2 regions of the Idiomarina sp. HB genome follow, and region 2 is predicted to be linked to the other one. Evidence: predicted binding sites of a transcription regulator. Region 2 holds the regulator's gene; the other holds the start of a gene.
The links. The regulator NrdR, encoded in region 2, represses ribonucleotide reductase genes. The targets are predictions, from matches to a motif close to AAACACNANATNTNGTGTTT.
Positions count from the first base shown of each region.

Region 1: nrdG (anaerobic ribonucleoside-triphosphate reductase activating protein) is a predicted target of NrdR. The motif match lies at 1,912-1,931, and genes of this name have one in related genera.

Region 1 covers NZ_JAYLVU010000002.1:216,862-227,352, forward strand. Annotated here, with positions in the region: gene VBY75_RS06790 (nitric-oxide reductase large subunit) at 1-1,589, opposite strand, end outside; gene nrdG (anaerobic ribonucleoside-triphosphate reductase activating protein) at 1,964-2,437, shown strand; gene nrdD (anaerobic ribonucleoside-triphosphate reductase) at 2,440-4,278, shown strand; gene VBY75_RS06805 (hypothetical protein) at 4,389-4,793, shown strand; gene nhaD (sodium:proton antiporter NhaD) at 4,818-6,251, shown strand; gene hemN (oxygen-independent coproporphyrinogen III oxidase) at 6,439-7,800, opposite strand; gene ubiT (ubiquinone anaerobic biosynthesis accessory factor UbiT) at 7,835-8,332, opposite strand; gene ubiU (ubiquinone anaerobic biosynthesis protein UbiU) at 8,427-9,419, shown strand; gene VBY75_RS06830 (U32 family peptidase) at 9,425-10,297, shown strand; gene mog (molybdopterin adenylyltransferase) at 10,331-10,491, shown strand, end outside.
Region 2 covers NZ_JAYLVU010000001.1:16,325-26,815, forward strand. Annotated here, with positions in the region: gene VBY75_RS00070 (PilZ domain-containing protein) at 1-515, opposite strand, end outside; gene radA (DNA repair protein RadA) at 581-1,945, shown strand; gene ettA (energy-dependent translational throttle protein EttA) at 1,993-3,657, opposite strand; gene glyA (serine hydroxymethyltransferase) at 3,817-5,073, shown strand; gene nrdR (transcriptional regulator NrdR) at 5,113-5,562, shown strand; gene ribD (bifunctional diaminohydroxyphosphoribosylaminopyrimidine deaminase/5-amino-6-(5-phosphoribosylamino)uracil reductase RibD) at 5,555-6,682, shown strand; gene ribBA (bifunctional 3,4-dihydroxy-2-butanone-4-phosphate synthase/GTP cyclohydrolase II) at 6,695-7,810, shown strand; gene VBY75_RS00105 (ketopantoate reductase family protein) at 7,811-8,704, opposite strand; gene VBY75_RS00110 (AmpG family muropeptide MFS transporter) at 8,694-10,037, opposite strand; gene VBY75_RS00115 (peptidylprolyl isomerase) at 10,037-10,491, opposite strand, start outside.

The DNA.
Region 1 (10,491 bases), on a different contig from region 2:
CCGCCCAGCATAAACAATGACGCTGAGGCCAGTGCTGCAACGGTTGCCATACGGCGGGAAACCAAACCCATGCTGTGGAAAATGAACGCCAGTGAGGCAGTGGCAAATACTTCGAAGAAGCCTTCTACCCACAGGTGAACAATCCACCAGCGCCAGTATTCCATGATAGAAATGTGAGTACGCTCGCCGTAGAAGAAGCCGGCACCGTAGAACAGGCCAATGGCAACGACTGAGGCGGTGAAGAGTGCCAGTAAGTTCTTGTCGCCTTTCTCTTTGAAGGCACCAACAACACAGCGCATCATCAGTACTAACCAGAAGACGATACCCAGGAACTTACCAATTTGCCATAAGCGACCTAAATCGACGTACTCATAGCCCTGGTGACCTAACCAGAAGTTCAGGTGTTCAGGCATGATTTGCGCAATGGCTAACCAGTTACCGATAAAGGTACCCGCGACAACCAGGACCAGTGCCCAGAACAGGATGTCGACACCCAGTTTCTGATACTTAGGATCTTTACCACCGTTAATAATCGGGGCAAGGAAGAGTCCTGCAGACAAGAACCCGGTCGCTATCCAGAACATGGCGGCCTGAATATGCCAGGTACGAGTTAGTGAGTAGGGGAACCACTCTGAAATATTAATACCGTAGAACTCTTGCCCTTCTACTGTGTAGTGCGCGGTTAGACCACCCATTAACACCTGGAAAGTGAACAGAGCAACAACGATAAACAAATATTTGCCCAAAGCTTTTTGCGATGGAGTCAGCTTAACCTTAGCAATAGGATCATGCTCTGGCGCAACCAGTTCCTCTTCTTCTTTGTCGCGTAAGAATGCCCACGCCCAAATTAAGAAACCAATACCGGCGATCAATAGGATAACACTGACAATGGACCAGATAATGTTTTCTGCGCTAGGCACGTTATCTATCAAGGTTTCATGTGGCCAGTTGTTGGTATAGGTGATGTCTGCACCTGGACGTTCAGTAGCAGCTGCCCATGCGGTCCAGAAGAAAAAGTCGTTCATTACTGCACGACGCTCAGCTGAAGGCAGAGTGTTTTCCTTCATTGCATAGCTTACGCGAGTAGGGCGAAGCTCCGGGTCATCGCTGAACAGTTTTGAGTAGTACTCACCCGTTTGCTCAATAGCCTGAATGCGTCGCTCACTAAGAGTAACGGTGTCTGAGGCTTTATCGTAGGTGTTGGTGCGATACTCTTCCTTAAGTTCGTACTCAAGTTGGTTCTGTTGTACACCAGTAAGCTGTTCATAAGGCTTATCGAAGACTTCGTGGGCACGAATGTCTAACCAGGCCAGCAACTCACGGTGTAGCCAGTCAGCTGTCCAGTCCGGAGCCTGGTAAGCACCATGTCCCCAAATTGAGCCAAGCTGCATGCCGCCAACCGACTGCCAGGCTGTCTGCCCGTCTAAAACCGATTCCTCGGTTGCAACGACGTTACCATTGGTACTCATGAACTTATCCGGAATAGGCGGAGCCTCCCGGTAAACTTCCGTTCCAAAATACCCTAAAACGCCAAAGGTAATTGCAAGAACTGCAATTAATGTCCACCAAAGCTTACGATACCCGGCCATTATTGACCTCCTTGATGCTGAACAGCTTCATGTTGTTACTCCATAGGTTTATGAACAGAGAATTTTGATTAATTCACTATGCGTTTACCTAATTGCAATATTGAGGCCACTTTTTAAAGTGTTGATTATTATAGTTTTTATTTTAAATAGGGTTTTTATGACTGAGTTTTATTAGGTTGTTTTAACTGGCGTGGTTAAAAGTACCCTAAAGGTCATTTCTACCCTAAAAGAGGTATCTCTTCAGGCGAGTTGGCAGCTTTATTCCTTTCTGCTTAAACCTTGAGCAGGATCAATGCATTCGCATCAGACTCTCCTATGCTAGAAACACAATATGTAGTGTTAAATTTTAAATAACTAACGATATATGGTGTTTTATGCCGGTTTACCCCACAAGACTGCATTACAGCGCGGAACAGATTGTCTGGCAGGAAGTTCCGGGAGAAGTGGCGTTAGCTTACACCATTACCGGCTGCCCGGTTGGGTGCAAAGGTTGCCATAGTGTGGATAGCTGGCCGGTCGGAAGTGGGGAGCCGCTGACGGAGGAGCACCTTCAGCAGCAGTTGCAAAAATATCGCGGATTAATTAGCTGCGTTTTATTTTTGGGGGGCGAGTGGCAGCCAACGGCACTACTGAAACTATTAAAGCAAATAAAAAATGAAGGGCTGGAGACTTGTCTGTATACCGGCTATGAAAACGTCTCACTAGCGCTTCGTGAACAACTGACTTATCTAAAAACCGGACCGTGGATAGCTGCCCGGGGCGGCTTGGAAAGTCCAACGACCAACCAACGATTCTATGACTTACGGACACAGCAGTTATTGAACTGCGAGTTTCAAACAGGAGAATAATTATGTTGCGCTTAAACGAAGAACAAGTCACTGGCAAAGTCGATTTCATCCACGAGTATTTACATGCTCAAAATGCAGCCGATGGCTCAAAAATGGATGCAAACGCCAACGTCACACAAAAGAACATAGCAACACTTGAAGCCGAGTTAATGAAAGACTTTTTTGTGCAGGTTAACCGCAAACAGGTCAGCAATAAAATCAGTGAACTTTTTGGTAATGACCTGGCAAAAGAATACGTTCGTCAAATTGAGGACCATGAAATTTACGTGCATGACGAAACCAGCCTGAAGCCTTACTGTGTTTCAGTCACTATGTACCCGTTTTTACGTGACGGCTTAACGAAGCTGGGCGGCGAATCTCAGGCACCTAAACATTTAGAGTCGTTCTGCGGCACCTTTGTTAACTTTGTTTTTGCTGTAAGCTCCCAGTTTGCCGGAGCGGTTGCTACGGTCGAGTTCTTAACCTACTTCGACTACTTTGCCCGTAAAGACTACGGCGACGATTACTTAAACACCCATCGCCACCAAATTGAAAACCACTTGCAGCACGTGGTGTATGCTCTGAATCAGCCAGCGGCGGCTCGCGGCTACCAAAGTGTGTTCTGGAATATCTCTATTTACGACCAGCATTACTTTGACAGTATGTTTGGTGAGTTTGTTTTCCCTGCGGACTTCACTAAGCCGGAATGGAGTTCGGTGAGCGCGCTGCAGGACTTCTTCCTGGACTGGTTTAATAAGGAACGCGAAAAAACGATTCTAACCTTCCCGGTGGTGACGGTTGCCATGTTAACCGACGACGGTCAGTGCAAAGATCAGTTATTTGCAGAGAAAATCGCCGGAGAAATGGCTAATGGTAATTCTTTCTTTGTCTACTTATCCGACAATGCCGACTCGTTAGCTTCATGTTGCCGACTACGCAGCGAAATTAGCGACAATACCTTTTCTTATACCCTGGGTGCCGGTGGTGTCGCTACAGGCTCTATTAATGTCATCACCATGAACATGAACCGCTTGGTTCAGGATGGCAGAGATTTAGAGGAGGAAGTCAGCAAAATTCACAAATATCAGGTGGCTTACAGAAAGTTGATGGAAGAATATAAAGAAGCGGGTCTGTTAACCGTTTATGATGCCGGCTTTATTACTCTGGACAAGCAGTTCCTGACTATAGGCATTAACGGCATGGTTGAAGCGGCTGAGTCGCAGGGGATTACCGCAGGTAACAACCAGGCTTATAAAGACTTTGTGCAAAGCCATTTAAAAGTGATTTACGACGCTAATAAAGCCGCGAAAAAAGAATACGGCTATATGTTCAATACCGAGTTCGTGCCAGCAGAAAACCTGGGTGTGAAAAACGCTAAGTGGGACAGAGCTGACGGCTACAAAGTGAGCCGTGACTGCTACAACTCCTATTTTTATGCGGTAGAAGACGACGACGCCAATGCATTGGATAAGCTTGTTCTTCATGGAAAAGAGTTGATTGAATACCTGGACGGCGGTTCGGCTCTGCACTTAAACCTTGATGAAAAGCTCAATACCTCAGGGTATTTGTCGTTACTGAATATTGCTGCAAAAACCGGCTGTAACTACTTCTGCATTAACGTCAAAATTACCATTTGTAATGCCTGCGAACAGATTGATAAACGCACCTTAAGCGAATGTTCCAGCTGTGGCTCTGCAGACATAGACTACGGTACACGGGTTATTGGCTACCTGAAACGTGTATCGGCATTTAGCGCAGGTCGACGCAAAGAGCATCATTTGCGTCATTATCACCGTAAACAGCCGTCAGAGGTTGCTGTTGGCGCAGCGCAAGCCAATATTGGGCTGCGAAAAGCCAGCTAAAATTTGAAAACTACCCATAAAGAGGGAGCCCGCCTCCCTCTTTTTTCATGCCTTAAAATTGCGCTTTTATGGTATTCTCCGCGCGCACTTCCGGAAATTCAGGTGAAGCCATGGAAATCAATAGTTATCAAGACTTTATAAAAGCAGCAAAACAACAACACGAACCTCAGCGTTTGCTGTTTGTGTTGGCAAAAGCGCAACTCCCCGAGCAACCGACAGACAGTCAGAAGCAGCAATTCGAAACACAGGAAGGCGGCACATTAGAGCCGGTACTTTGTGTCGATAAACTGCCCGAAGAAGTCGAAGACTTTTCTGCGTTGGTTGAAGAGTCTAAACGCACCGACATTGACTGGGATATTGCGTTTATCAGCGCAATGGACGGCCGCGGCGGTCATCCCATTTCAAGCGACGAAGCCAGCCAGCCACTGGAAATGATGGTGCAACAAATTCAGGCCGGCATGATCAAACATTTTTTAACCATTAACCGACAAGGAGAGTTGGTGCAGTTACTGTAGAGGTACGCTGCGCCCTATGTGGCCATGACAAAATTTCTGATTACCGTTATTACCCTGTTTTTTTCGGTATCGGCACTGGCGGCAGAGCCCGCCATCTCTCCTTTTGATTTAACCCAGTCTACTGTTGGCTACACCGCCATTATCATCTTTGTTCTCGCCTACATTTTGGTGATGGGCGAAGAAAAGCTCCATATGCGTAAGTCAAAACCGGTATTGGTTGCCGCCGGCCTCATCTGGATTTTAATTGGCTGGGTGTATACCGGTGATCAGGCCGCTATGGCCGAATCCGCATTTCGCCATAACCTGCTTGAGTTTGCGGAATTGATGCTTTTCCTGTTGGTGGCCATGACCTATATAAACGCCATGGAAGAGCGCCGTTTGTTCGATGCACTGCGAGCCTGGTTACTGAAAAAAGGCTTTAGTTATAAGCAGCTGTTTTGGATAACCGGCTTACTGGCCTTCTTTATTTCTCCGGTGGCGGATAACTTAACGACTGCCTTATTGATGTGTGCCGTGGTCATGAAAGTTGCCCAGGACGATAAGAAATTTGTCGCCTTATGTTGTGTCAGTATTGTGGTTGCGGCCAACGCGGGTGGTGCCTTCAGCCCCTTTGGTGATATCACCACGTTAATGGTATGGCAGGCAGGACAGGTCACTTTTACTGAGTTTCTTCGTTTGTTCTTGCCATCGGTTGCTAACTATTTAGTACCGGCAATTGTGATGAGCTTTTTCATTGAAAATAAAAAGCCTACAACACTGCACACCGAGGTGGAACTAAAACGTGGTGCGCTGCGAATTACCGCCTTATTCTTACTGACGGTAGCTACAGCGGTAACTTGTCATATTGTACTGCACCTGCCGCCTGTGCTGGGCATGATGATGGGCTTAGGTTATCTACAGTTCTTCGGTTACTTCTTACGTATGACACTACCAGGCTCTCTAGCTCGTAAACGAGCGATGGCAGAGCGCGTAGGCGACCAAAAGCGCCTGGAACAATTAGGTGGTGTGGTGCCCTTTGATGTTTTCAGCCGGGTTTCGCGAGCGGAGTGGGACACCCTGTTGTTCTTCTACGGAATCGTTTTATGCGTTGGCGGTCTTGGCTTTATGGGGTATCTGAGCCTGCTTTCTGAAACGCTTTACGGCGGTATGAGTGCGACAATGGCGAATACCATTCTGGGTGTCGTTTCGGCGGTCATTGACAACATTCCGGTCATGTTTGCTGTACTGTCGATGGAACCCGATATGTCACATGGTCAGTGGTTGCTCATTACCCTAACCGCAGGTACCGGTGGTAGCTTACTCTCCATTGGGTCAGCAGCCGGTGTCGCTCTAATGGGGCAGGCCAGAGGCTACTACACCTTTGCCTCCCACCTGAAATGGACCCCGGTCATAGCACTAGGTTACATAGCCAGCATATTACTGCACCTGTGGCTTAACGAAACAACGTTTCATATTTAGTTAGTGGGAAGGGAAGAGCTCTCTCAGGGCAGGGCTTCTGTTCTCAGAGAGACGCCGTAAACCCACCCCTGGGGGCTTGAGTGGCGCCATCCTTGGCGCTACTCACTCTCTGAGTTGGAAGCTCTAACCACGTGAACGTCCTTTCCTGATCGCCCCAAGCGTATGAAGACCGGTTTACCTCTTTCTACTAAACCACTTTGGAGTAGCGGTTCTGGCCGTGGTCCAGGTATTCGTCAAAGCATGCGCAGATGCTGCGAACCCACAGGCGACCTAATTCTGTGACACGCAGCTTTTTATCCGATACATCAACTAAGCCGTCTTCGATAAATGGCTTCAATAGCGGTATGGCTTCGGCGAAATGTGCCCAGAAGTCATCGATATTCCACTCGGCTTTAAAGGCCTCAATATCCAGCTCAAAGTGGCAGATAACCTGAGAAATCAGAGCGGCGCGAATTTTATCCTCGTCCGTTAATGCCATGCCTTTGATAATGGGCTTTTGTCCGCTATCTATCATTTTGTAGTAAGCCGGTAGCTCTTTTTCATGTTGCCAGAGCACACCGTTTACCTGGCTAATGGATGATACGCCCAGGCCCAGTAATGCATCCTGCCCGTCGGTCGTATAGCCCTGGAAGTTACGTTGCAAACGACCTTCGCGCTGAGCAATTGCCAGACCGTCGTCTTTCTTCGCAAAGTGGTCCATGCCAATAAACTGATAACCAGCCTCGCTAAGCTGAGTAATGGCTTGTTCCAGCAGGCTTAACTTAACCGAAGGTTGTGGAATGGACTCTTCTGGTATTTTCTTCTGCCCGGCAAAGCGTTCGGGCAAATGCGCATAGCTGAATACCGAAATACGGTCAGGGTCCATTTCAATTACTTGCTCAATGGACTTCCTAAAGGTTTCCGGACGTTGGTAGGGCAGTCCGTAAATCAAGTCTAAGTTGATTGAGTCAAAACCCAGCTCTTTACTCAGCTTCAGCTGGTGAGCAATTAAATCGACATCCTGTACGCGGTTGATAGCAATCTGAACTTTTTTGTCAAAGTCTTGTACGCCGTAGCTGACACGGTTGAAGCCTAATTCGCGCAAATGGCGAAGTTTTTCATCACTGCAACTGCGTGGGTCAATCTCAATACTGACTTCGGGGTTACTGGCAAAAGTAAAGTTCTCGTGAACCAAGTCCATCAACCGGGTCAACTGCTGTTCAGTCAAAAAGGTTGGAGTACCGCCGCCCAAATGAATTTGGCGGATTTTCTTGTCCTTTACCATGGGTTGGTACATCGCCATTTCTTTGGCCAGGTAATCCAAATATTTATCGGCCTTGTGCTGATGGCGGGTGATCACCTTATTGCAACCACAGTAGTAGCAAAGCTTATGGCAAAACGGTAAGTGCAAATACAAACAGAGTCCGTCACCTGCATTTTTTAGTGCGGCTTCAATGCGGTTTTCTGAAAATTGTTCGGAAAGCATCAACGCCGTGGGATAAGACGTATAACGAGGTCCATTAATGTTGTATTTTTCGATTAATTCTTTATCCCAGGTAACTGTACTCATAACCACCTCTTGACCTCGGTCAAAACTTATTTAATTAACTTATCTGTATTGTTTCACCTTTTTCTTTATAAATAAAACCGCTAAAGCGGTCGCCTATTAAAAATAAGGCCTTGGGAAGCTTTTGATTTACCTCAATAGTGTCTAAGAAGTTTTTTAAATGTAACCCTAATTCGGTATTGCCTTTTACCATTAACTTTCGGTTAAAAAATAAAGTGTCAGGATCAACCTTGCCATAAATCAATAAAAGCAGGGTGTCACCATCTGCTGAGAGCTGAACGTCAGCCTTGGCGGGGCTATTGAGGGTCTTTAGCTGGTTCTCTTTTAAGGTTAAAAAGAGTGATAAATCAATATCTTTTACTTTTATCTCAATAACTCTTTCAGAAATAAAGTCAAGATAACCCGATATTATTTCTTCTTTAAATAAGCGGTTTAATAATTGTTCAGATCCAAAGTTAATAATGCGCTCTGGTATTAATTTATTTATTGGCTGAATTATTTTAGGTATAGAAGATACCCAATTGGTGGTATTCATTTTTTGCTCCATAGATAACAACAAAATAAAAGACTTGGGCACTATAATAAATAAACAAATAAGGCGCTACAAAATAGTTAAATAGAGGTTTCAGATGGAATTGTTATGTCCAGCCGGAAGTATCCCTGCATTAAAAGCGGCTATAGAAAATGGTGCCGATGCGGTTTATGTGGGGCTAAAAGATGAAACCAATGCGCGTCATTTTGCAGGTTTGAATTTAAACCAGATGAAGTTATCGGAAGCAGCGGACTACGTGCATAAGCATGGCCGTAAACTGCATGTTGCTATTAACACCTTTGCCCATGCCAACAGTTGGGAAAAATGGCGGCAAGCGGTCGATGATGCCGTACTGGCCGGTGCCGATGTGCTGATTATTGCTGACTTAGCGGTTTTGGCTTATGCGGCGGAAAGGTACCCGAGAGTTGAGCGGCACTTATCGGTGCAGGCTTCTGCAACCAACGCAGGTGCCATTCGATTTTACCAGCAGTTTGGTGTTTCCAGGGTCGTTTTACCCCGGGTTCTGTCTATGCAGCAGGTACGGGCGCTGGCGCGCACAACCGACGTTGAGCTGGAGGTGTTTGCCTTCGGTAGTCTCTGCATTATGGCGGAAGGGCGCTGCTACTTAAGTTCTTACCTGACCGGTGAATCACCTAATACCGCAGGAGCCTGCTCGCCCGCCGCTTTTGTGGAGTGGGACGAACAGGACAACAAGCTGGAATCTCGGCTTAACGGTGTGCTCATTGATCGTTTTGATGAAAACGAAAAAGCCGGTTACCCCACTTTGTGTAAGGGACGCTTTTCGGTCGATGACGAAATTTACAACGTGCTGGAAGAGCCTACCAGCCTGAACACCTTGAGCCTGTTGCCGCAACTTTATAAAGAAGGCATTGCCTCCTTAAAAATTGAAGGGCGACAGCGCAGTCCGGCTTATGTATCACAAATTACCAGAGTGTGGCGTCAGGCTATAGACACGGTTATGGCCGACCCCGACAACTTTGAAGTGGCAGATAACTGGAACTCAGTTCTGTCCTCGCTTTCTGAGGGCAGTCAAACGACGCTCGGCGCGTACCACCGGAAATGGAAGTAACCAACATGAAGTTTTCTTTAGGACCTAACCTGTACTTTTGGCCAAAACAACAGGTCTTTGATTTTTACCAGCAGGCTGCCGAGTCGGATGTTGAACATGTGTATCTTGGTGAAACTGTCTGTAGCAAGCGGCGTGAGTTGAAGCTGGATGACTACCTGACAATAGCGCACATGCTAAGAGAAGCGGGTAAGAAAGTGACGCTGTCGACCATGACCTTACTAGAGGCACCTGCTGAATTAAGAGAGCTGGGTAAGTATTGTGACAATGGTGAATTTGATGTTGAAGCTAATGATGTCAGCGCCATTGGTATATTGCAGGAACAGGGGCTTAACTTTACCGCCGGGCCGGCTATTAATATTTATAATCATCAGAGCCTGCGCCGCTTAATTGATATGGGCATGACGCGTTGGGTTGCGCCTTTTGAACTCTCGCGTGACTGGCTGCAGGATATTTTACAGCAAAACCTGATTAATACGGTGAGAGACTGTTTTGAGGTGGAGGTGTTTTCTTTCGGTCATATGCCACTGGCCTGGTCTGGACGCTGCTTTACTGCGCGGTCAGAAAACCGCCCGAAGGATCAGTGCGAACTGTGTTGCATAAAGTATCCGGAAGGCCGCGAAGTTAAAAGCCAGGAAGGGCAGCAGGTGTTTGTGCTTAATGGCATTCAGACGCAATCGGGTACCCGCTATAATCTTATAAATCAATTACCCAGTATGAAAGATCTGGTTGATATTGTACGCATAAGCCCGCAGCCGGAAGGGACTTTTGACTGGCTAGGGCGTTTCCGTAACAATGTCGATGGTGAGCAACCCGTAAAACTAAATAGTAAAGAAAGTAACGGCTATTGGTTACAGCTTGCGGGTTTGGCAACGGCGTAACGGAACAAAGCATTTATAGCGAAAAGGATAACTATGTCAGAGAAAATAGCTCGAATTGGTGTACTAACCGTTAGTGACAGGGCCAGTGCCGGAGTGTATGAAGACATTTCCGGGCAGGCGATAAAAGATACACTAAAAGACTACCTAACCTCTGAATGGCAGGCGGAGTACCGGGTTATAGCCGATGAGCAGCC
Region 2 (10,491 bases):
ATGGTAAAATTCATCCGTTCTTCGGCACGATACGGGTATTGACCAAAGTGAAAGGTTTCCAACAAGTAGGATTCGGCTTCATTATCAGCATTAGGAAAGGGCGATTGACCATTTAAAGGCTCGGCGTTATGGTCGGCTAAACTTTGGGCAAAAGCTCTTTCTTCTTCACGAGCCTGGCGCAGATGGTTATCAGCATCCAGAATTTGCTCGAAAGTATCTTGTGTGAAAACGCCTTTATAGGTTTCCAGGCCGCGCTCAAAAATTTCAATGGCGACATCGTCAAGTTGATGCCTGCGGCCGTTGTACTCGTAAGGGTGACATTCACCGTCGACTTGATTACGTAAATCAACGGTACGGTGACAAGGAGCCGCCAAACGTCTAAGCTCCATTTTTAGTTTGAAGCGGGTCGGACCATCTTCGTTTTCAGTTAAAGACTGAAACAGCGTATCAAAGTCGGTATCGTAAACGAGCGGCTTTAACTGATCGATAAGTTGGTCAAAATACTGATTAGGCATCGAAGTCTACTATTTTTTATAATTATTCTTGAGTAATACCTCATCATAAAACGAGAAGCAGACGAATGGCAAAAGCAAAAAGTGCATATGTGTGTAATGACTGTGGTGCAGACTTCCCTCGTTGGCTGGGACAATGCACGGAATGTAAGGCCTGGAATACGCTTACTGAAATTCGTTTAACGTCTAAAACAACCTCTAATTCGTCAGACCGTCGGGGCTTTAGCGGTATTACCGATGCCAGGGTTCAGACTCTTAACGAGGTCGACTTGCAGGAAGTCCCGCGTTTCAGCTCGGGTTTTCAGGAATTTGACCGGGTTTTAGGTGGTGGTGTAGTCCCCGGTTCGGCAATACTGATAGGTGGTTCACCCGGTGCCGGTAAGAGTACTTTATTATTGCAAACCCTATGTAAGTTGGCGGAGCGTATGCCAGCGCTTTACGTGACCGGTGAGGAATCTTTGCAGCAGGTAGCAATGCGGGCACAGCGGCTTAATCTGCCAACCGACAAATTGCGCATGCTCTCTGAAACCTCGGTAGAAAGTATTTGTCAGCTGGCCGACAAAGAAAAACCTGCCATTATGGTCATTGATTCGATTCAGGTAATGCATATGGCTGACATTCAGTCAGCGCCGGGCAGTGTTTCGCAGGTTCGTGAGGCGGCAGCTTTTTTAACGCGCTACGCAAAGCAAAAGAACGTTGCCATTATTATGGTAGGACACGTGACCAAAGAAGGGCATTTGGCGGGGCCTAAAGTTCTGGAGCATTGCATTGACTGCTCTGTACTTCTGGATGGCTCATCAGACTCGCGCTATCGCACTCTGCGCGGTACTAAAAATCGCTTTGGTGCAGTGAACGAGCTTGGCGTATTTGCGATGACAGGCGGTGGTTTGAAAGAGGTTTCAAATCCATCGGCTATATTCCTGCAACGAGCGGAGGACCAGGGAAATGGCTCGGTTGTTATGGTGGTTTGGGAAGGTACGCGACCGCTATTGGTTGAAATTCAGGCGCTGGTTGATTACTCGGCTCTGGCAAACCCACGCCGGGTTGCTGTGGGGCTGGAACAAACGCGATTAGCATTATTACTGGCTGTTTTGCATCGGCACGGTGGCTTGCAGGTGTCTGATCAAGACGTTTTTGTGAACGTTGTTGGTGGCGTTAAAGTCTCCGAAACGTCAGCAGACTTAGCGTTGTTGCTTGCCATTGTCTCCAGCTTTAAAGGAGAACCATTGCCGCGCGAATTAATTGTGTTTGGTGAGGTTGGTCTGGCCGGTGAGATACGCCCGGTACCTAATGGCCTGGAGCGATTAAACGAAGCGGCTAAACACGGTTTTAAAAAAGCCATTGTGCCTGTCGGTAATGCGCCAAAAACGTCACCAAAAGGCATGGAAGTGATTGGCGTGAAAAACCTTCAACAAGCACTGGATGTGATGTAGTTTGCAGAAAAAAGGGAGCTTTATGCTCCCTTTTGATACCCGGTCTATTAACCAATAGGTTTGTATTTAATGCGGTGTGGCTCCATTGCCTGCTCACCGAATTTTTCTTTCATGTAAGCTTCGTAGTCGCTGTAGTTACCTTCGTAGAAGACCACTTCGCCTTCATCACGGTAATCCAGAATATGGGTAGCGATGCGGTCAAGGAACCAACGGTCGTGCGAGATAACCATGACAGAGCCCGGGAATTCCAGAATGGCTTCCTCAAGTGCCCGTAAGGTTTCAACGTCCAAGTCGTTGGTTGGCTCATCGAGTAACAGTACGTTGCCGCCGGCTTTTAACAGCTTCGCTAAATGCACCCGGTTACGCTCACCACCAGACAATTCGCCAATACGTTTTTGCTGGTCGGTACCACGGAAGTTAAAGCGGCCGACATAAGCGCGACCATTCACTTCAAAGTTACCAATTTTCAGGATGTCGTTACCGTCAGTAATTTCTTCAAAAACAGTCTTGCTGTCGTCCATGCTGTCACGGAACTGATCAACACTGGCTAGCTGCACTGTTTCACCGAGCTCAATAGAGCCGCTGTCTGGCTGCTCCTGGCCGCTGATCATGCGGAATAAGGTGGATTTACCCGCACCGTTAGGGCCAATAATACCGACAATGGCACCTTTAGGAACATTGAAGCTTAGGTTATCGATAAGCTGGCGCTTCTCGTAAGCTTTGCTAATACCATTAACTTCAATGACTTTGTCACCCAGACGAGGACCTGGCGGAATAAACAACTCGTTGGTCTCGTTGCGTTTTTGGTAGTCGCCACTTTGCAGCTCTTCAAAGCGATTAAGACGTGCTTTGCTTTTCGCCTGGCGGCCTTTGGGGTTAGTTCGTACCCACTCCAGCTCTTGTTTAATGGTGCGCTGGCGGGCTTTTTCTGAACGCTCTTCCTGCTCCAGACGTTTCTCTTTCTGTTCCAGCCAGGAAGAATAGTTACCTTCCCATGGAATACCATAGCCCCGGTCAAGTTCAAGGATCCAACCAGCAACATTATCGAGGAAATAACGATCGTGGGTAATGGCAACGACGGTGCCGGTGTAATCGTGCAGGAAGCGCTCTAACCAAGCAACGGACTCTGCGTCTAAGTGGTTAGTCGGCTCGTCGAGTAGCAGCATATCGGGCTTAGATAACAGCAAGCGGCAGATAGCCACACGACGGCGTTCACCACCTGACAAGTTGCCTATTTTGGCATCCCACTCGGGAAGACGAAGCGCATCGGCTGCGCGCTCCAGAATATTATCAATATTGTGACCGTCTTTAGCCTGTAGTAAAGCTTCTAGTTCGCCTTGCTCTTTTGAGAGAGCATCAAAGTCAGCATTTTCGTCAGCGTAAGCCGCGTAAATTTCATCGAGCTTAGCGAAAGCCTCTTTAACGTCCGCCACCGCTTCTTCAACGGTTTCTTTCACCGTTTTGTTTTCATCTAGCTGGGGTTCCTGAGGCAGATAACCAATTTGAGTTCCCGATAAAGCGCGGGCTTCACCTTCGTACTCTTTATCAACACCCGCCATAATGCGTAGTAAGGTTGACTTACCGGCACCGTTGACACCCAGAACACCAATTTTGGCCCCCGGAAAAAACGACAGAGAAATATCTTTTAAGATGGTTTTCTTAGGTGGAACAACTTTGCTCACCTGAGACATTGAATAGATATATTGCGCCATAGCGACGTAAAATCCTTCCTATCAACAAAAAAGTTACTGCATAGTTTACTGTTATTTACGAACATCCCCAAACTTTGTTGCGCTGAACTAGGCACTCATTTGTGTTTTAAGGTAAAATACCGGACAAATTAAGACCATTTAATGATTTGGAGAGCTGTAATGCTGAAATCTGAGATGAACATTGCCGACTTTGATGCGGACTTATGGCAGGCGATGCAAGGTGAAGTTGAACGTCAGGAACAACACATTGAACTGATTGCATCAGAAAACTATACCAGTCCGCGGGTTATGCAGGCTCAGGGCTCGCAGCTAACCAATAAATACGCAGAAGGCTATCCGCATAAGCGCTATTACGGCGGCTGCGAGTTTGTCGATAAAGTCGAAGACTTAGCTATTGAGCGCGCAAAGCAACTGTTTGGTGCTAAGTACGCAAACGTTCAGCCGCACTCAGGTTCTCAGGCAAATACCGCTGCTTTCATGGCTCTTATGGAAGCCGGTGATACTTTCCTTGGTATGAGTCTGGCTCACGGCGGTCACTTAACTCACGGTTCCGGAGTTAATTTTTCAGGCAAACTCTACAACGCGGTTTCATATGGTTTGGATGAGTCCACTGGCGAAATCGATTACGCCGAAGTTGAAAAGCTGGCGCAGGAACATAAGCCGAAAGTGATTGTTGCAGGCTTTTCAGCCTACTCTGGTATTGTTGACTGGAAAAAGTTCCGTGAAATTGCTGACAAAGTCGATGCCTATCTAATGGTCGACATGGCTCATGTTGCAGGCTTAATTGCCGCCGGTGAATATCCTAACCCGGTACCTTATGCTCACGTTGTTACGACGACCACACACAAAACTCTTGCGGGTCCACGTGGCGGTTTGATCATTTCAGGTAGTGACGATGAGAAATTACACAAGAAGTTAAACAGCGCGGTATTCCCGGGTAACCAGGGTGGCCCACTTTGCCATGTTATTGCTGGTAAAGCGGTTGCTTTCCAGGAAGCCTTGCAGCCGGAATTTAAAGAATATCAAAAGCAGGTATTAGTGAACGCCAACGCTATGGTTAAAACCATGCAGGCGCGCGGCTATAAAATCGTCTCCAATGGCACTCAGAACCACTTGTTCCTGGTTGACTTAATTGACAAAGACATTACCGGTAAAGATGCGGATGCAGCTTTAGGTAATGCTTTTATTACCGTGAACAAAAATGCCGTGCCTAATGATCCGCGCTCACCGTTTGTCACTTCAGGTTTGCGTTTAGGCACACCGGCTATTACCCGTCGTGGTTTTCAAGAAGCCGAAGCCGAGCAGGTTGCGAACTGGATTTGCGATGTTCTGGATGATATTTCTGATGAAAGCAAAATCAGCGAAGTTCGCGAGCAAGTAAAAGCGTTATGCGCCAGGTTTCCTGTTTACGGTTAATGAATAGCAGTTGTAAAGCGCACTTAAAGGAGTCAGGCAATGCATTGTCCATTTTGCGGCACACAAGATACTAAGGTTATCGATTCGCGACTTGTTGCGGATGGGGCCTCGGTTCGTCGCAGGCGTGAATGCAACCATTGCAAAGAGCGCTTTACGACCTTTGAAACGGCAGAGCTGATTATGCCGCGAGTCATCAAAACCGATGGTTCGCGTGAACCATTTAACGAAGATAAGCTGCGCAACGGTTTATTAAGAGCGTTGGAAAAGCGTCCTGTGAGTCTTGAGCTGATGGAGCAGGCAATCAACAAAATAAAGTCGAGCATACGCGCCACCGGTGAGCGCGAAATTAGCAGCAACTTTATCGGTAGTTTGGTTATGGAAAACCTGAAACAGATTGATAAAGTTGCTTATGTTCGTTTTGCGTCGGTGTACCGTTCTTTCGAGGATATCCGTGAGTTTGGTGAAGAAATCGCACGCCTGAATGACTAATTTATTAGAACAACAGTTTGACCATATAATGATGCACCGCGCGTTAAAACTCGCGCGGCGTGGGTTAATGACAACCCGGCCTAACCCGGCTGTGGGCTGTGTCATTACTGTCGGCGAAGAAGTTATCGCAGAAGGTTGGCATCATCAGGCAGGTGAAGCTCATGCCGAAGCTCATGCTTTGCGGTTTGCAGGTACAAAGGCAAAAGGGGCAACCGCTTATGTCACTCTTGAACCCTGCAGCCATATTGGACGAACTCCGCCTTGTGCCGACGCTCTGATTGAAGCTGGCGTTGCCCGCGTTGTTGTGGCTATGCGGGATCCTAATCCTCGCGTCAGTGGTAACGGGATTAAGCGTTTAGAAGAGGCAGGCATACGTGTTGACGTTGGTACGTTGCAGTCCGCAGCCGAGAGTTTGAACCCCGGGTTTATTTCCCGCATGACACGACAACGCCCGTGGCTCACCTTAAAAATGGCGACTTCACTCGATGGGAAAACCGCTTTGGCGGACGGTCGCAGCCAGTGGATTACCTCTGCGGAATCTCGCAGTGACGTGCAGACTTATCGCGCTCAGGCAGATGCTATTTTGACCGGCGCAGCAACGGTTTTAGCGGATAACCCGAAGCTTACCGTACGAGTTAATCAATGGCCGGCATCACGACCACTGCCTGAACCATTAAAACAGCCAGTACGTATTATTATCGACAGCCAACATCGGGTGAATGATGATGCCCGGGTGTTTGAGTCACCGGCGCCTGTTTGGCTGGTACGCACAACGCCGGGCAAGGACACTCGGCACCCACATTGCCATGAGCTTATTATTGAAGCGGACAGAGACGGCAAAGTGTGTTTAAAAGCACTGATGATTGAATTAGCTAAACGTGAAATCAATCAGGTGTGGACAGAGTGCGGCGCTAGTCTGGCAGGTGCGATTATTGAACAGCAACTCTGTGACCGAATGATGATATACAGCTCTGGTCAAATACTGGGTCACCATGGTCGTTCGGTTATCGACATGAGTGAACCATTAGAATTAGCTTCAGCGCCAAGATTTAAAGTTATTGATCGCCGGCAGGTTGGCCCGGATCAACGCTTGGTAGCAGTACCTCAAACACAAGATTAAGGGTAAAGCGGTATGTCACTGCATAGCACAGAAGAGATTATTGAAGACATTCGTCAGGGAAAAATGGTTATCCTGATGGATGATGAAGATCGCGAAAACGAAGGCGACATTATTATTGCCGCTGAGTGCGTAACGCCTGAATCCATTAACTTTATGGCGCGTTATGGTCGTGGACTTATCTGCTTGACGCTAACCGAGGAACGCTGTAAACAACTTAATCTTCCGTTAATGGTCGATAAAAACAACGCGCCTTATGCAACAAACTTTACGGTTTCCATTGAAGCCGCAGAGGGAGTAACAACGGGGATCTCTGCTGCCGACAGAGCGAAAACAGTGCTGGACGCCGTTAAAAAAGATGCGAAGCCCGAAGATTTAGTTATGCCGGGTCATATTTTTCCGTTAAAAGCTAAATCGGGTGGGGTGCTTAACCGCGCCGGGCATACCGAAGCCGGTTGCGACTTAGCGCGTTTAGCTGGTTTTGAGCCCGCCTCGGTTATTGTCGAAGTGTTAAACGAAGACGGTACCATGGCGCGTCGCCCTGACCTTGAAGCTTTTGCTAAAGCGCATGACATTAAAGTAGGCACCATTGCTGACCTTATTGAGTATCGCTCAATCCAGGAAAAAACCATTGAACGTGTCGCAGAATGCAGCCTGCCTACAGCCTTTGGTAAGTTTCATTTGGTGACTTATCAGGACACGATAGACAAGCAGGTGCATTATGCACTGGTTCATGGCGATTTATCGCAGGATAAGGTAACGAATGTGCGTGTTCACTTACAGGACACTTTCCATGACACCTTTTTAACCGAGCGAGCTGCCAAGCGCAGCTGGCCAATTCAAAAGGCGATGTCTTATATTGCTGAACATGACGGTGTACTGGTTATTATTGGTCGTCAACAAACACCGGATAATATCATTGCACAGGTTCAGGAGTTTGAGGCACAGGACAAAGGTGAGCACAAACCTACTGCGTCAGCTTCAAATGCTTCTCGTAATGTCGGTTTAGGTTCACAGATTTTGGCTGACCTTGATATTCATAAGATGCATTTAATGAGTTCACCAAAACGTTATTCGGCTTTATCGGGTTTTGGGCTTGAAGTGGTCGACTTTATTGAAGATAAAGACTAATTAACCGTAACGCTTTTGAAATTCATTCAGCAGCTGTTGGTGAGTTGGCGTGGCGACGTCTGCCGACTCACCTGTTTTAATCAAGTAACCGGTTAATTGCTCTATTTCAGTGTGCCTTTGCTGCTTGATATCCTGCAACATCGATGAGCTATTTAGCGCAGTCTCTTGTGCAACTCTCAATACTTCCCGGTGGCACATCTTAGCGTCTAAGACTACGTTCTGAGTTTCAGCCACAGCAACGGCTTCGTTAACCAAGCTTACGATTTGCGATTGCCACTTATCCTCAAGTAACTTTCCGTTTTCGCACTTATAAATGGCTGTTAGTGGATTTATTACACAGTTAATTATTAACTTTAACCAGCGCCGCTGGCTAGTATTCTGCTCAAGTACAAGTGGCGGGAAGGCTTGCTGAAGGGTTGACCAGGGCTCTGGCTCTTCTTGCCTGACTTCGAGCCAACTGCGACCCGTGCCTCTGTGCTCAATACGAATAATACCGTTTTCGTTTTTGCTCTTAACTGCTCCATGAGTCGTCACCATAGGATGCAGATTAAGCTGCCTTAATGTCTTAGGTAGCTCAACCATGCCGTTATGACTCAAAACAATAGGCATACTTTTATCAAAACCTTCAAGCGCTGTTATGTGCTGCAAGGCACTAATAACATCAAAAGCTTTAACGGCAACAATGAAGACACTATTTTTCGGTATTGGTAATTGAGTTGCAGGAACTTTATAGTTTCTTTTCTCATGTGCGCGAACAAGTTGCCACTCAATAGTTGCCGCCCGGTTATGACGTGATAAAACAGAAACCGATTCGCCGTTATCGCATAGCCCGCTGGCAATAAGCCCACTTACGGCTCCGGGGCCTAGCGTAATCCAGTGGTATTTAATTGGCATCACGCTGTTTCTCCAATGCCGTTAGCGGCTTGCGAATAAGCCAAAGGAAAGCCAGACTGGGTATGACCATAACCGCGGTTAGGACAAAAAACAGTGCCCAGTTACCCTGCATAGAGTCGACAATAACACCGCTGTAGGACGCTAGCATGGTTTTACCCAGGGTTCCCAGTGAGGCCATCAATGCATATTGGGTTGCGGTGAAAGTTCGGTTACAGAGCAGACTGATAAAAGCAACAAAGGCAACGGTAGACCAGGCGCTGGTAAAGCCATCAATCAATACTGCGCTTAAAAAGAGGTTAGTATCGGGGCCGACTAACGCTATCCAGGAAAACATCAGGTTAGACGACGCCATAGCAATACCGCCAATCATTAAGCCTTTAACAATGCCCAGACGCAGGTTGACTGCACTGCCAAGTAACGCAAATACAATAGTCACCCACCAGGTAACGAGTTTGGAGTAGGTACCAATTTCTGCGTTTGTGAACCCAATCTCTTTATAAAAGACTATCGACATACGACCAAGAAAGGCTTCACCAATTTTAAACAAAAAGATAAAAGCAAGAATGGATAAGGCCAGCTTTACACCGTTTCGGGAAAAGAACTCGGCTATTGGCTGAACAACAGTAATAGAAATGCGTTCTTTCATTGCTGGCCAAAAGTTAGTCAGCTTTGTCTTTATCGTGGGATCGCTATGATAAGTCGTACGACGCACAAAGAGTACAACAACGGCCAGAGCAAGCATAACGCAGCCCAGACCGAAATAAGCATGCTGCCACTGCCAGTCAACGCCATCGACAATGAAAAAGGGTAAAGCACCTAAGCCGCTGTAACCTGTCCACCAGCCAGCTGTCGTCATTGCAGCCCCGGCATTTTGTAGACGTCCCTCGGTTTCAGCAAAAGACTCAATCCTATAGGCATCAATGGCTATATCCTGAGTCGCGGAACTAACCGCTATGCCCAGAGCAATAAAGCCGGCTAAGTGCAAATTGCTTGTAATATCCAGGCTCGCCAGCGCAAAGCATCCTGCTGCAATGAGTGCCTGACACAGAAATATCCAGCTCCGTCTTTGTCCTAACCAACGAGTCAGGAGGGGAAGCTTGAGGTTATCAATAAGAGGGGACCACAAGAAGTTAATGGAATAGGCACCAAAAACCGCTCCAAAATAGCCGATGACCGAGCGCGTGAGTCCTACTTCCTGTAACCAGGCAGATAAAGCCGAGCCAATCATCACCCATGGAAATCCGCTGGCAATACCCAGCACGAATATTACCCATACACGCGATTGACGATAAACTTGTAGATCCTGCCAGAACGTCGGTTTAGTGACTGCCATCAGTTTTGCGGTACAACCTCAATGCGTTTCAGAGTCGGCGGGTCAACCGGTACGTCGGCCCAGCCTATGTCATCACTGTAAGCCTGTGACTCTAGCTCAGCCATGGCCTCCAGCACTTCAACTCCCTCAACAATGCGGCCAAAGACAGCGTATCCCCAGTCACCATCATCAGGATTGAGAGAGGTGTTGTCGTTTAAATTAAAGAAAAACTGACGGGTGCCGCTGTGAGGCTCTCGTTCCCGCGCCATAGCAATAGTCCCGTATTCATTTTTCAAGCCATTACCTGACTCATTGACGATTTTCTCGTAAGAGGGTTTGTCCTGAAAGTTTTTGTCATAACCACCGCCCTGAATGACAAAACCGGGTACTAAGCGGTGGAATATGGTGCCGTTATATTGTGCTTTTTTAACGTAACGGAAAAAGTTTTTAACCGTTAAGGGAGCAGCGTCTCGGT